Desulfobacula toluolica Tol2: one gene and its partner. The protein of the gene in region 1 interacts with the protein of each later gene in a pairwise test. Links are inferred from orthologs where the notes say so. Each region holds a gene or a part of one and is shown on either strand. Other genes may lie near its edges.

The links. Proteins that work in one complex are often made in the same cells at the same time.
Region 2: the proteins of hflK (region 1) and ftsH interact in binary tests that used the Escherichia coli proteins (3 or more experiments, as listed by UniProt). The link is inferred for Desulfobacula toluolica Tol2 from one-to-one orthologs.

The regions. Positions count from the first base shown.
Region 1 is NC_018645.1:1,579,107-1,587,206, reverse strand. Bases 619-3,565 are described here. They hold hflK (FtsH protease activity modulator HflK), read right to left. Parts: upstream 2,663-3,565; coding sequence 1,574-2,662; downstream 619-1,573. Other genes in these bases: TOL2_RS07240 (tRNA1(Val) (adenine(37)-N6)-methyltransferase), read left to right, coding at 3,207-3,565; TOL2_RS07245 (DUF721 domain-containing protein), read left to right, coding at 2,888-3,226; hflC (protease modulator HflC), read right to left, coding at 629-1,570. In the rest of the region: TOL2_RS07260 (hypothetical protein), read right to left, coding at 1-345; TOL2_RS24065 (30S ribosomal protein bS22), read left to right, coding at 448-567; more of TOL2_RS07240, read left to right, coding at 3,566-3,929; dnaX (DNA polymerase III subunit gamma/tau), read left to right, coding at 4,089-5,786; TOL2_RS07225 (YbaB/EbfC family nucleoid-associated protein), read left to right, coding at 5,804-6,112; recombination mediator RecR, read left to right, coding at 6,120-6,719; TOL2_RS07215 (YkgJ family cysteine cluster protein), read left to right, coding at 6,709-7,149; TOL2_RS07210 (OmpA/MotB family protein), read right to left, coding at 7,169-7,987; TOL2_RS07205 (motility protein A), read right to left, coding at 8,011-8,100.
Region 2 is NC_018645.1:4,592,885-4,598,357, forward strand. The notes cover bases 2,577-5,473. They hold ftsH (ATP-dependent zinc metalloprotease FtsH), read right to left. Parts: upstream 5,074-5,473; coding sequence 3,079-5,073; downstream 2,577-3,078. Other genes in these bases: folP (dihydropteroate synthase), read right to left, coding at 2,577-3,067; tilS (tRNA lysidine(34) synthetase TilS), read right to left, coding at 5,271-5,473. In the rest of the region: TOL2_RS20855 (HD domain-containing protein), read right to left, coding at 1-49; TOL2_RS20860 (type III pantothenate kinase), read right to left, coding at 479-1,246; TOL2_RS20865 (CdaR family protein), read right to left, coding at 1,258-2,154; more of folP, read right to left, coding at 2,201-2,576. UniProt on the Escherichia coli protein: Acts as a processive, ATP-dependent zinc metallopeptidase for both cytoplasmic and membrane proteins. Plays a role in the quality control of integral membrane proteins.

The DNA.
Region 1 (8,100 bases):
ATGAACCAGTTCATGGGTTAACACATACAAAAGAAAAGGTTCCAATAGCAGGCCCGCTTTTTCAACAATTGAAAGGATGGCGCTGTCCTGAAGACACACTTTATAAAAACTGAAAGAAGAAGACCCTAAAGGAACATCTTTTTTGCGTCCTTCATACTTGACAACCTGGGCAAATGGACCGTCAACATGCTCATGAACAGCCAGGTCTTTTGCTGTCTTAATATCATACCTGTTTTTCAGCCACTGGCCGGAAGACAGTTTAAAATAGTTGTTAACCAATTCTTCCGATACTTTTACGGCTTCATCAACCTTTAAAAGTTCTTCTTGATTAAAGTGTCGTAACATTTGCATCCGGTGCCTTTTTATACCAAAATAAAAAATGGACATTTAAATAAATATTATGCTATAGTAACTATTTAGCGAATTTAAAATAAAAAAATAATATAAATGTATACAAAGGAGGTGATTTTTTTGGGTAGTGTGATTAAAAAGAGAAGGAAAAAAATGAGGAAACATAAACACAGAAAACTCCTTGCCAAAACCAGACACCAGAGAAAGAAAAAATAGCTGGTGTAATCTGCGGAGTATTGAGTTGCAAACCATTCAACTCAATACTCGAATATTCTTCCTACCGTTCAATACCCTTAAAGTATTTCATAAAATCAGAATCCGTTGAAAGAATCAGCGTACTGTCTTTTTTCATGGTCTTCTTATAGACTTCCATTGTCTTTACAAATGCATAAAAATCCGGGTCAGCACCATAGGCATCCGCATAAATCTTTGTGGCAGTTGCATCAGCATCACCCTTAATCTTCTGAGCATCTTTATATGCCTGGGATTTGATCACCTGGAGTTCTTTTTCTTTTTCACCCCGTATATTGCTTGCCTCACCCATACCCTCTGCCCGGTATTTTTCAGCGATTTGATTTCTTTCGGCAATCATCCTGTTATAAACAGCCTGCCGAACATTTTCAATATAGTTGATTCTTTTTATTTTTACATCCACAAGCTCAATACCGAACTGTACCAGTTTTTCACCAGCCTGTTTTACGATTCTTTTTGTAATCTCATCGCGGCCCAGGTTAATTTTATATTGAACCCTTTTTCTGTTCTCATCAACAACCGATTCAAATGTATCCATGGGTCGATCCGTATTTCGAACACTTTCAACAAGAGGATAGGATGTCACAAGGTTTCTCATGGCCGGATCAATGATATCATCCAGACGCTCAATCGCTGCCAATTCATTGTTAACGGTCTGAAAATACTTGACAGGGTCAACAATTTTCCATCGCGCAAAGGTATCCACCCATATATAGGTTTTATCTTTTGTGGGCACCTGACCTGGGTCACCATCCCAGGTTAACAGATTATTTGGAAAAAAATTGGCAATTTGAAAAAACGGCAGCTTGAATTTCAAGCCAGGCTCGGTAATAGGCTGCCCCACAACTCGACCAAACTGGGTTATAACAACCTGTTCGGTTTCATCAACAATGTAGGCAGAACTGTAAGTTAATAAAACAGCAACAGCAACGACAATCAAAAACAACGGTTTTATAATACTATTCATTTTTTACTCACTTTTATTAAGGAATCTATTTTGAGGAACTGCCGCAGATTGACCACCACCCATATTTAAAAAAGGCAGCATATTTTTTTGTTCAGAGTCAATAATATACTTTGTCCCAAGATTGGGGAAAATTTCCAGCATGGATTCCAGATACAGTCGTTTTTTTGTCACATCCTTGGCTTTTGCATAGGCCTGGTAGATTGCTGAAAATTTGGTGGCATCCCCCTGGGCACGGTTAATCCGGTCAATGGCATACCCTTCAGCATCCTTAATCACCCTTTTGGCTTCACCACGGGCTAAAGGAACAGCCTTGTTGTACTCTTCCCTTGCTTTATAAATCGTCTGCTCTTTTTCCTGAATGGCCTGATTAACCTCATTAAAAGAAGCCTGAACAGGTTCCGGAACATTTGTTTTTTTCATTTCAATTGTTACAATATTAATACCGGACTGGGCCTGATCCATCTCTTTTTGAAGAATATCCTTGGCAGCCAGAGCAATCTCTTCTCGTTTGCTGATGACCTCATTGATACTCCTGTCCCCCACAACTGTTCTCATGGTGGCTTCCGACATGTCCCTTAAAATAGCCCTGACATCTTTAACCTTGAACAGATAATCCCTGGGATTTGAAATCCTGTATTGCACAATCCAGGGAACCACTGCCACATTAAGATCCCCGGTCAACATCAAAGGCGTTTCCTGAGAAGAACTGCTTGCGAGTCTGTAATTGCCGGAACCTTTGACCGCTTGAAAACCGAACTCTTCCTTATAGACTCTTTTCACCTTTACCTTGGTGACTTTTTCAATACCCGAAGGAAATTTAAAATTCAAGCCCGGTTGAGCGATTCTGTCATATTTTCCAAATCGCTGAATAACACCGACTTCATCTGTTTCAATGGTAAAAAACGTGGATGAACCGAAAAATAAAGCCGCAATAACAATCACAACAAGAAAAACCCCCGGAAATTTAAAGCTTTTAAACCTGTTCAAAAGCTCATCCATCTGGGGCGGCCTTGGCATACTTGGCCCGCCGCCTTCTCTCTTGTGTTCGAACTTCTGCTGATTTTCCCTTAATTTTTCCCAATCCCAATTCATAAACATTATCCTGTAAATTATTTTTATAAAAACTCATAGTATGAACGCAAAATATAACCATATTTATATTTATCAAGCCCAAAAGGCAATATTTATTTGAAACAGGTCATTGAGAAGGATTTCGGGCAAGCATCCAACCCCAAATATATTTGGGGTATATTCCGGTCTATTAATATGGTATGAATATGCCAAAAAAAATCATCCTTAAAGATAAGGAACACTCAATTGTATAAACACACTCAATTGAACAAAAAAAACAAAAACAGCGAATTGATTCACATCAAAGACATCTTAACTTCCGCGCTTGGCAAATACAGACCTGCGATGGATACCCAAATGACAAGGATATGGGACATCTGGGATCTTGCTGTCGGAAAACCCATTGCAATGAATGCCAAACCCGATGCTTTTAAAGATGGAATACTCATCGTCAATGTATCAAGCTCATCATGGATTCATCAGCTTAAATTCCTTGAAAAAGAAATGATCTTAAATATAAATAAACAACTTGACCATAAACTGGTGAAGCAGATTCGGTTTAAAATTGGAAAAATCATCAGCTGAATCTTTCTTTGATAACGGAATAAAGGTATCCCAACCTGAAAACGGCTATCGGTTTTCCATGGATCCGTTTATCCTTGCTGCACATATCCAGCTAACAGACACAAAACATCTCCTTGATGTGGGATGCGGATGTGGCATAATGCCGTTAATCCTGGCTTACAGGCATTCTGCGATTAGAATCACGGGGATTGAAATACAAGAGGAATTATCCTTTTGTGCCAGACAAAACAGTATTAATCACAAGCTGGATAAAACAATTAGTATCATTAATAAAGATATTAAAAACATACTTATTTCCGATATAAACGGAAAAGCAGATATAATTATTTCAAACCCTCCTTATAAAAAAAAGAATTCCGGCAGACTGAATCCAAACACTCAAAAAGCAATTGCACGCCATGAAATAACTCTTGATATTGATATGCTTTTCAAGTGTTCAAGCAGATTGATTAATGAACAAGGAAGGGTTTATATTATCTTTCCTGCAGAAAGGATATCCGACCTGATACTGGCCATGGAATCGTATAAATTTTCCCCTGTTTATTTAAGGTTTGTACACATAAAAAAAAACACCGGAGCCAGGCGCGTCATTCTCTGTGCAGCTAAAAACAACAAAAAAACCTGTACTGTCTCACCGCCCCTGTATATCTATAATTCTGAAAATAAATTAACAAATGAGTATATTTCCATGTTTAAACCTTGACACAAATGCAAAAAGAGTCTATTTTGCCCGAAGCAAATTTAATAAGGAGAGGTGACCGAGATGGCTGAAGGTGCACGCCTGGAAAGCGTGTGTATCCTAACCGGGTACCGAGGGTTCGAATCCCTCCCTCTCCGCCACTGATCGGTCATACCGGATAACATGTCATACCAAGTTTTAGCAATCAAATACAGACCCCAGACATTTGACGACGTTGTTGGTCAACCTCATGTTACCACCACCCTTACCAATGCCATTTCTTCAGACAGGGTTGCCCATGCCCTTCTTTTTACGGGACCCAGGGGCACAGGAAAAACAACCATTGCAAGAATTTTAGCCAGGGCAATGAATTGCAAAAAAGGGCCGACTCCCTTTCCCTGCAACACCTGTAAAATTTGTACGGACATTATTGAAGGGCACTGCACAGATGTGTTTGAAATTGACGGGGCATCCAACAACAGCGTGGACCAAATAAGGGATCTAAGGGAAAATGTAACATATATGCCGTCATCGGCACCCTATAAGATATATATTATTGATGAAGTTCATATGCTGTCTACTGCTGCATTTAACGCCCTGCTCAAAACCCTTGAAGAACCGCCTGACCATGTGATGTTCATCTTTGCCACCACTGAAGTCCATAAAATCCCGATCACCATCCTGTCCAGGTGCCAGAGGCATGACCTGGGCAGAATTTCGCTGCCATTGATTTCCGGTCACCTGCAAATGCTTTGCAGCCGGGAAGGATTTAATATTGAAGCCCAAAGTCTTGACCTCATTGCTCAGGAAGCAGACGGCTCCATAAGGGATGCATTAAGCCTCCTTGACAGAATATTGTCCTCGGCCAAGACCCTGAAAATTGAGCATCAAACAGTTCTGGACGGATTGGGTATCCTTGATAGGCAGATCCTGCATGATACGTCGGCTGCAATTTTCAAAAAAAACGGGGCGCAACTCATTGAGATAATTGAAAACATAAACGACTCAGGAATTGATCTGAAAAAATACTATTCTGATTTAATTGTTCATTTCAGAAATCTGAATGTCATTAAAATTTGCGGCAAAGACAGCCCTAATGCACATATAACTGATTCTGAAAAAGAAATTTTTTTTCAAGCAACTGCCATGCTGTCCAGCAGTTTTATCAACACTGTTTTACAAATTCTTCTGGATGAAGAATCCATGATCAAATACTCATCACATACCAAAATAGCTATTGAAATGGTACTGTTAAGACTGCTTCAAATAAACCCGGGGGCACAAATAGATCAAATCATCAGCAAGCTTGATGGTCTTGCAAATCAGATAAATTCAACTGTTTCATACTCCGATCATAAATTTGAACCGGTACAAGAATCTGCTGCAAATTTTTTGGACACTAAGAACAATGACATTCCGGTTGAAAGAGATATACCGACGGCAAATCATGCTCCAGCTGTCAGGGAAGCTTTGCCGGTACATGTATATCATGCAAGTCAGGATGTTGAAAAACCACAAAAAGATGCCCCCCATGAAAAAACATGGCCGGGATTTTTAAACAGAATAGAACAAACCCTCCCCTTTATGTTTGTCCTTCTATCAAAAGGTGTTGCACAAGAAAAAAATACCAATGAAATTATAGTTGAATTGAAAGATTGTTCGTCCTTTGATAAAAACCGGCTTGAAACAAAAAAAAATGAACTGAAAAAAGCCTGCAAAGACTTTCTTGGAAAAGATCTTACAATCAAAATAGTGTCTGAAAACAAACCATTAACTGAAAACAAAAAAAAAAAAGAAATAAAAGCCAGACAAGCAGCTTTCAACCACCCCCTTGTTGTTGAAGCCCAAAAAATGTTTAATGGCGAGATAATCAACTATTAAGACAGGAGTGACAAACCATGAAAAACATGAATACCATGATGAAACAAGCTCAAAAACTTCAGAAAAAAATGCTTAAAACCCAAGAGGAGTTGGCAAAAAAAACTGTTGAAGCTTCTTCTGGCGGTGGTATGGTCAAAGTAATTGCCAATGGCGGCCAGAAAATCGAATCCATTGTTCTGGAAAAAGAAGTGGTTGACCCGGAAGATATTGAAATGCTTCAGGATCTTATTATGGCAGCTGTTAACGATGCCTTAAACAAATCCCAGGAAATGGTATCTTCTGAAATGGGTAAACTTACCGGGGGACTCAACATTCCCGGTCTGTAAAAAAAACATGATGCATTATCCCGAACCAATTTTAAAATTGATCAACAGTTTGTCAAAGCTGCCGGGTATTGGAAAAAAAACTGCTGAAAGGCTTGCGCTTCACATTCTCCATGCCCCGGATCATGATGTCGCAACTCTGGCAACCGATATCATTGAACTGAAAAGCAGCATTCGACTGTGTACTGTTTGCTTTGCCCTGAGCGACAAAGACAAATGCCGGGTATGCGCAGATCCGTTAAGGGATCAAACACTGATTTGTGTTGTAGAGAATCCCACGGATATGGGAGCAATCGAAAAATCAAATTCTTTTTTGGGGACCTATCATATATTGGGCGGTGTACTTTCTCCCATTGACGGCATAGGCCCGGATGACATAAGGATCAAAGAGTTGTTTAAAAGAGCTGATCCACGAAAGGTAAAAGAGATTATCCTTGCAACTAAAACCAATGTTGAGGGCGAATCCACAGCTTCCTATATCCTTGAAAAGCTTAAAAGAACAAACATCAAAATCACAAGAATTGCTTCGGGTATCCCCATGGGGGGAGATTTACAATATATTGACCAGCTGACTATGCAAAAAGCAATGGAAAAACGATATGGATTCTGAATATAGAACAGGCAATGATATTTTTGAGTGCCGGCAATGCGGGGATTGCTGCAAGGGATTTGGCGGCACTTATGTAACTGAACAGGATATCATCAATATCTCAACATATATCAATTTTGATCCAAAAAAATTTGTTGCCCGTTATTGTGACACATCAGGATCACGCTATGTTTTAACACTGGGGATAGACGGATGCTGTATCTTCTTTGATAAAACCAGACAATGCACTATTCATCCGGTAAAACCATATATGTGCAAAGCCTGGCCTTTCATTAAAACCGTTATAGGACATCCTGAAAACTGGAATGCCATGGCAAACTCCTGTCCGGGCATGAAAAAGGATATTCCGCATAAAAATCTGGTAAACATCGTTACAATTGAAAAAGAAAAGCTGGACAAAAAAAAGCAAACTGTTAAGTCTGTTTTATAACTTATAGGTTGCTCCCATACTATTTTCCCACACCCATATCAGCAAATTGCCTTGCAATACTGTCTCGTTCATAAACGATTTCAACCCTTCGGTTCAATGCTCTTCCCTTTGCCGTATCATTTGTGGCTATTGGGTGATAGTGGGCATAACCTTCTGCTGAAATATATTGAGGGGGAACCCCGTTTTGAACCAGCAGGCGAACAACCTTTGAAGCCCTGGCACTTGAAAGCTCCCAGTTTGAAGGAAAAACAGCAGATGAAATGGGAAAACTGTCTGTGTGACCTTTTATTTTGACATGGTATGCAAGCTTGGAAAGCACGGCAGCAACTTTTCTTAAAATATCATTTCCTTTTTCAGACAGGTTTGTCCCCCCTTCGGAAAACAATAAAAGATCAGACAAAGTAATCACGATACCATCTTCGGTCTTTGTTACACTGACCTCACCTCCCAGCTTGTTGAACAAAACAAGCTCCCTGACTTCACTGACAATGTCCTCCATCTCTTTTTCGATCATCCCGCCAAGCTCATCAATAGCCTGGCTTTCAGACGGTTCTTCAGATGGAACCGCGTGCATGGTAAGCCCTTCCCTTATACCTGCTTCAGGTACTGCTTCAGCCCCCAAGGCGCTTCTTAAAGACTTTACAAGTTCTTTATAGGTTTCCTGCTGAGTAGTACTCATGGCAAAAAGAAGAACAAAGAAACACATCAAAAGTGTTACCAGATCAGCAAATGTTGCCATCCATTCAGGCGCACCTGCTTTTTGCTTTTTTTCCTCCGCCGGCGGAGTCGAAAGAGTTAACTCTTCTTCTGCTTCCTCTGAAGCCATATCATCAGCCATATGGTATTCTCTTTTTAATTAAATTATTCTTTGCTTTCTTTTGAACCGTCCAGATAAATATTTAACTTATCCTCCATAAGTTTAGGGTGTTCGCCTTCCCTTATAGAAATAAT
Region 2 (5,473 bases), 3.0 Mb from region 1 along the record:
CATATTCAAAAAACCTGGATTTCAACTCCAACACTTGTTTGTTCTTCATGTTCAAGGCCTCATTTTGTTCAACTCATATCGTTGATCCGTTCAATAACTGCCACGGGCAGACCTGGTCTTTCGCTCAGATTTGCCCACAACAAAGGTTGAAAGTCTCTGTATGAATTTTTTAAGACTTTCATATAAATTTTCATGGGTTTAGATTTAACCTATACACTTTAATTTAGTCGGGCTTACAGGTCAAGCAGTGGAATAAAACTTCCAGTGTATAGTCAATGTCATAAACTTAAGCATTGAGTATTTTACCACGAAGGACACGAATTTTACGAAGATATTAGAGTATTCAACTTCGTGTTCTTCGTGGTTTTAATCTGAAAGTCTCTTAACTTTATGACATTGAGTGTATAGTCTATCTTCCACTGGAAGTTTTATTATATTTTATAAATCAGTCCGGTTAAATAGATTTGGTGCAGCCGGTTTAAATTTCATAACTGATGATTCTTAACCCCTCCAGGGTCAGGGATTGTTCTACTTTTTCAATAGTTTTGGATAATCCTGATATCAGTGGTGCCAGGCCTCCCGTGGCAAGAACCCGGGGGGTGGTTGACATCTCTTTGGTCATTCTTTCAACCATTCCGTCCACCATTGATGCATTACCGTGAATTATACCGGATTTAATACTGTCAATGGTGTCCTTGCCAATTACCTTTTCAGGGGCCTTGAATATTTCCACCCTGGGCAATCTGGACGCTTTCTGAAAAAGGGCATCGGCAGAGATCATAACCCCAGGTACAATTGCGCCGCCAAGATATTCTCCTTGCTCGGAAATAATATCAAATGTGGTAGCAGTCCCGAAATCAATAATAATGAGAGCTGTCTTATATTTGTTATAGGCAGCCACGGCATTGACGATCCGATCCGCCCCGACTTCGTTGGGGTTATTATAAAGAATAGGCATAAGTTTTTTTACGGAATCAGGATTTATCCATACAGGTGTTAAACCCAAATACCTTTCACAAAATGCATTCAGGATAGGAACGGCGGACGGAACAACCGAGGAAATAACAATTTTTTCAATTTTGGTGCGATTCACACCCTTATCTGAAAAAAGTGCGTTGGCCAGGACATTGAATTCATCTGCGGTTGCATCCCTTACGGTTCGAATCCTCCAGTCATGCTTGAGATTCTCACCGTCATAAACACCGATAACGGTATTTGTATTTCCTACGTCAATCACAAGAAGCATTGCTTTCTCCTTTATTCTATTTTTACTGTAAACACATGTGGAACCGCATCTGTCATCACCAGGCCAACCGGTATGTTAATATATGCATGCCGGGCATATACCCCTGGTTTTAAGTTCTTAAGGTCAATAAACGAATGTATTTGACCCATAATTTCCATATTATTTAAAGTTTCAAATGGACCCTTAACCCGAATCGTTATAAAAGACGGCTCAATAGTTACTCTGGATGTGCAATTCCAGACCTGGACAGGTATGTTTTCAATTGATTTTGAAACCAGCTGCTGCTGAATCGGAATGGTAACAATAATAATAGGATCTGACGAAGAAATAATGGATGAATTGTCCAGATCCAGAGGAATATTTTTTTTAAAATCTTCTTTGGCATTGTTAAGATCAATGGGTTTTGTCTTTAATTCCTTAATCGACAAAATCAAGGAAGCTGCACCGGTTAATTCAACACTGGCAGGTTCTGTGGCAGCATCCAGGGCAATATAGCCTTTGGCAGGTTCTCCTGTGTAAGGAACCGATATGGCAAATGTTTTTTTTATTTTTTTTTCAATTTGAACACTTAAATACGGGGGATTAATCGCAAGGATTTTTATGGCCGGGTTCATGGGAATTCGTTTTTTTTCAACAGGAATCAAATAGGCTCCAGGTTCAATAGAATCTGAATCACCTGCCGGATCGAATTCAAGGTCAGTATACAGATCCACAGGGTAGCGTGTACTCTCCAAGTTGATACGTTCGATCAATTTGGGGTCAGCCTGGATTCTGATCTCTATTTTATCTGTATGAAAGTAGGTCAGCACCATATTGTCAGGTATATTGGAAAAATCAACAGGCAATAGAAGATCAGTCTGAACCTTGTCAGTGCTACAGCCGGAAATATCAAAAAGAACAGATATCAAAAAAAGAACAGATATTAAAAAAAAAACACGCTTGTTACAAGATTTCTTATGCATTCCTGATCGAATCTATGATACGGGTAAAAGAGTTGACTTTTTCAACATCATGGACTCTGACAATGTGTGCCCCTTTCAGGATAGAGGCTGCAACAGCCGCCAGTGTGCCATATTCGGTCTTTATATTATCCGGGCCAACCTGTACTTTTTCTTTTTGACTCAAAATATTTTGAATAAAAGACTTGCGGGACGGTCCCATGAGAACAGGATACCCCAACTCAGTAATCTTATCCAGATGGTTGAGAATGACCAGATTATGTTCAACGGTTTTTCCAAACCCAATGCCCGGATCAAGGATTATATTTTTCTTTTGTATGCCTTTTTCCATGGCATGGGCCGCTCTTGACTCAAGGTAGCTCGTTATTTCAAGCATCAAATCATCATAATTGGGGTCCACCTGCATGGTTTCCGGGGTTCCCTTCATGTGCATTAGCACCACGGGAACCCCTTGCCTGGCAGCAAGGTCGGCCATGGCAGGGTCTTTTTCAAATGCGGAGATATCATTGATTATGGCGGCTCCGGCATCCAGAGCCTCTTTGGCAACAACAGATTTCACCGTATCAATGGAAATAGGCACGTCAATTTGTTTTGCCAAAGCTTCAATGACCGGGATGACCCGGTCAAGTTCTTCTTGTTCCGATACCGGCTCGGAAAATGGCCTTGTTGATTCTCCTCCGATATCAAGAATATGTGCCCCGTCTTCAACCAGTTTGATGCCCTGAGTTACTGCTTTGTCAACAGTGTTGAAACGGCCTCCATCGGAAAAAGAATCAGGTGTTGCATTTAAAATTCCCATGATACAGGTTTCAGTACCCAGTTCGAGGTGAAATCGGTCAAAGTCAAGTGTGAATGGCTGCATTTGCTCTACTCCTATTCCCTTTTATCAGTGTCATCCGTATCATCCGAACTTTTGCCGTCTGATTTGGAAGAATCCTGATTATCCGATGTTTCAGCCTGTTCATCCCTCTCAATGACGTTCGTGCTATCTTGCCCGGATGTCTCCTGATTTTCAGGCTCAATATGCTGTTTCGGCTTAATATAAATATTTTTTTTGCCAAAAAAATCAAACTCAGGCCGCATGGAGGCAATCATATTATCCAGCTCAGGCCCTAAAATAGTTTCTTTTTCAATGAGCAGTTCCGTCAATGCGTGGAGAATATCAATATTTTCTTCAAGGACTTTTTTCGCAGTTTTATAAGCCTTGTCAATGATCAAGGAAACCTCTGCATCAATTTTTCTGGCGGTTTCTTCTGAGTAGGCTTTGGCCTGGGTCATTTCACGACCGATAAAAATATTGTCATCATGATTCTCATAGGACAGGGGGGCCAGATTATCACTCATGCCAAATGTTCTGACCATGCTGTTGGCAAGCTTTGTGGCCTGTTTGATATCATTGGATGCACCCGTACTGATGCGTTTAAAAATAAGATCTTCCGCCACACGTCCGCCAAAGGCAATGGCAAGCTCATTTTCAAGCTGGTCCTTATATTTAAAATCCCCTTCTTCAGGAAGAAACCAGGTAACCCCGGCAGCCCTGCCCCTGGGAATAATGGTAATCTTGTTAACGGCATCTGTGTTGGGCAAAAACCTTGCCACAAGGGCATGCCCGCCTTCATGATATGCAGTTGTTTTTTTGTCTTCGTCCTTGATGACCTTGGATTTTCTTTCAAGACCCATGTAAACCTTGTCTTTTGAATCTTCAAAATCTTTCATGGTCAGTTTTTCATGGTCCTGTTTGGCAGCCAGGAGTGCGGCTTCATTCACAAGGTTTTCAAGGTCTGCACCGGAAAAACCAGGGGTGCCTTTTGCCAGAATCACCGGATCCACATCATTGTCCAGGGGGGTTTTTTTCATGTGAACCCTTAAAATGCCTTCACGGCCTTTAATATCAGGCATGTCCACCACGACCTGACGGTCAAACCGCCCCGGACGAAGCAGAGCCGGGTCCAGAACATCCGCCCTGTTGGTGGCTGCCATAAGAATAACGCCTTCATTGGATTCAAACCCGTCCATTTCCACCAGCAGCTGGTTCAGGGTCTGTTCTCTTTCATCGTGGCCTCCGCCCAGGCCTGCGCCTCTCTGACGTCCAACCGCATCAATCTCATCTATAAATATAATACAGGGAGCGTTTTTTTTACCCTGGGCAAAAAGATCCCTCACCCTGGAAGCACCAACTCCCACAAACATTTCAACAAAATCAGACCCGCTGATGGTAAAAAAGGGAACCCCTGCCTCACCTGCAACAGCCCTTGATAAAAGTGTTTTTCCGGTTCCTGGATTTCCAACCAGTAAAACACCTTTTGGAATCCGTCCGCCAAGCCTTGTATATTTTGAAGGGTTTTTTAAAAAATCAACAACCTCGGTCAATTCTTCTTTGGCCTCATCAATTCCCTGGACATTGGCAAAGGTGACTTTTTCTCCCTTATCATCTATGAGTCTTGCCCGGCTTTTTCCAAAGGACATGGCTTTTCCGCCACCTGCCCCCCCCTGCATCTGGCGCATAAAAAAGATCCACACACCAATGAGTACAATCATGGGCAACCAGGATACGATAATTGACATAAACCAGGAGTTCTCAGCCGGTGGTTTTGCTTTAATGGCAACCCCTTTGGAACGCAGAAAACTGATCAGTTCTCCATCGTCCGGCGCAAAACTTTTATACCTGGCACCGCTTCCATCGGTCAGATATAAATCCCGGCCCTGGATCACCACACTCTGGACGCGTCCGTCTTCAACCATTGCAAGGAACTCTGAATACCCGACTTCCACCTGCCCGGTCTGTTGCTGATTGAAAATATTGTAAAGCATGACCATCATCAGAACAATCACCAGCCACAGGGAAATATTTTTATAAAATTGATTCAAGATTTTTCCTTTCCTTAATTCTTAAATAACCCAATCATTTTTCAGAAGCCGGTTCGACCTGTTTTGATTTCAAGGTTCATGCGATTAACCGACAACTGTTTTTATCCTTAAAAAACACCCTGATCCATAAACATAAAATCAAAGTATACAAGCACATATTAAACATGAAATATGAATATACAAGAAAAATCTTAGCCTTAGCGACCTTGTTTTTCCCTTGCTGTTCGCCTTGATTGCTTCTCTTTGTTTCCGATTTGCCTTAAGGGTTTATCTTCTTTTTTGATTATAATGCTATCCTTGTTTTTGTAAACCCTTATCTGACCAGGCAAATCCAGACTGATGCCCGAGGGACGATCAAAGCAAAATTGTATCATATCCTCTATATGGGCAAAACAAATCC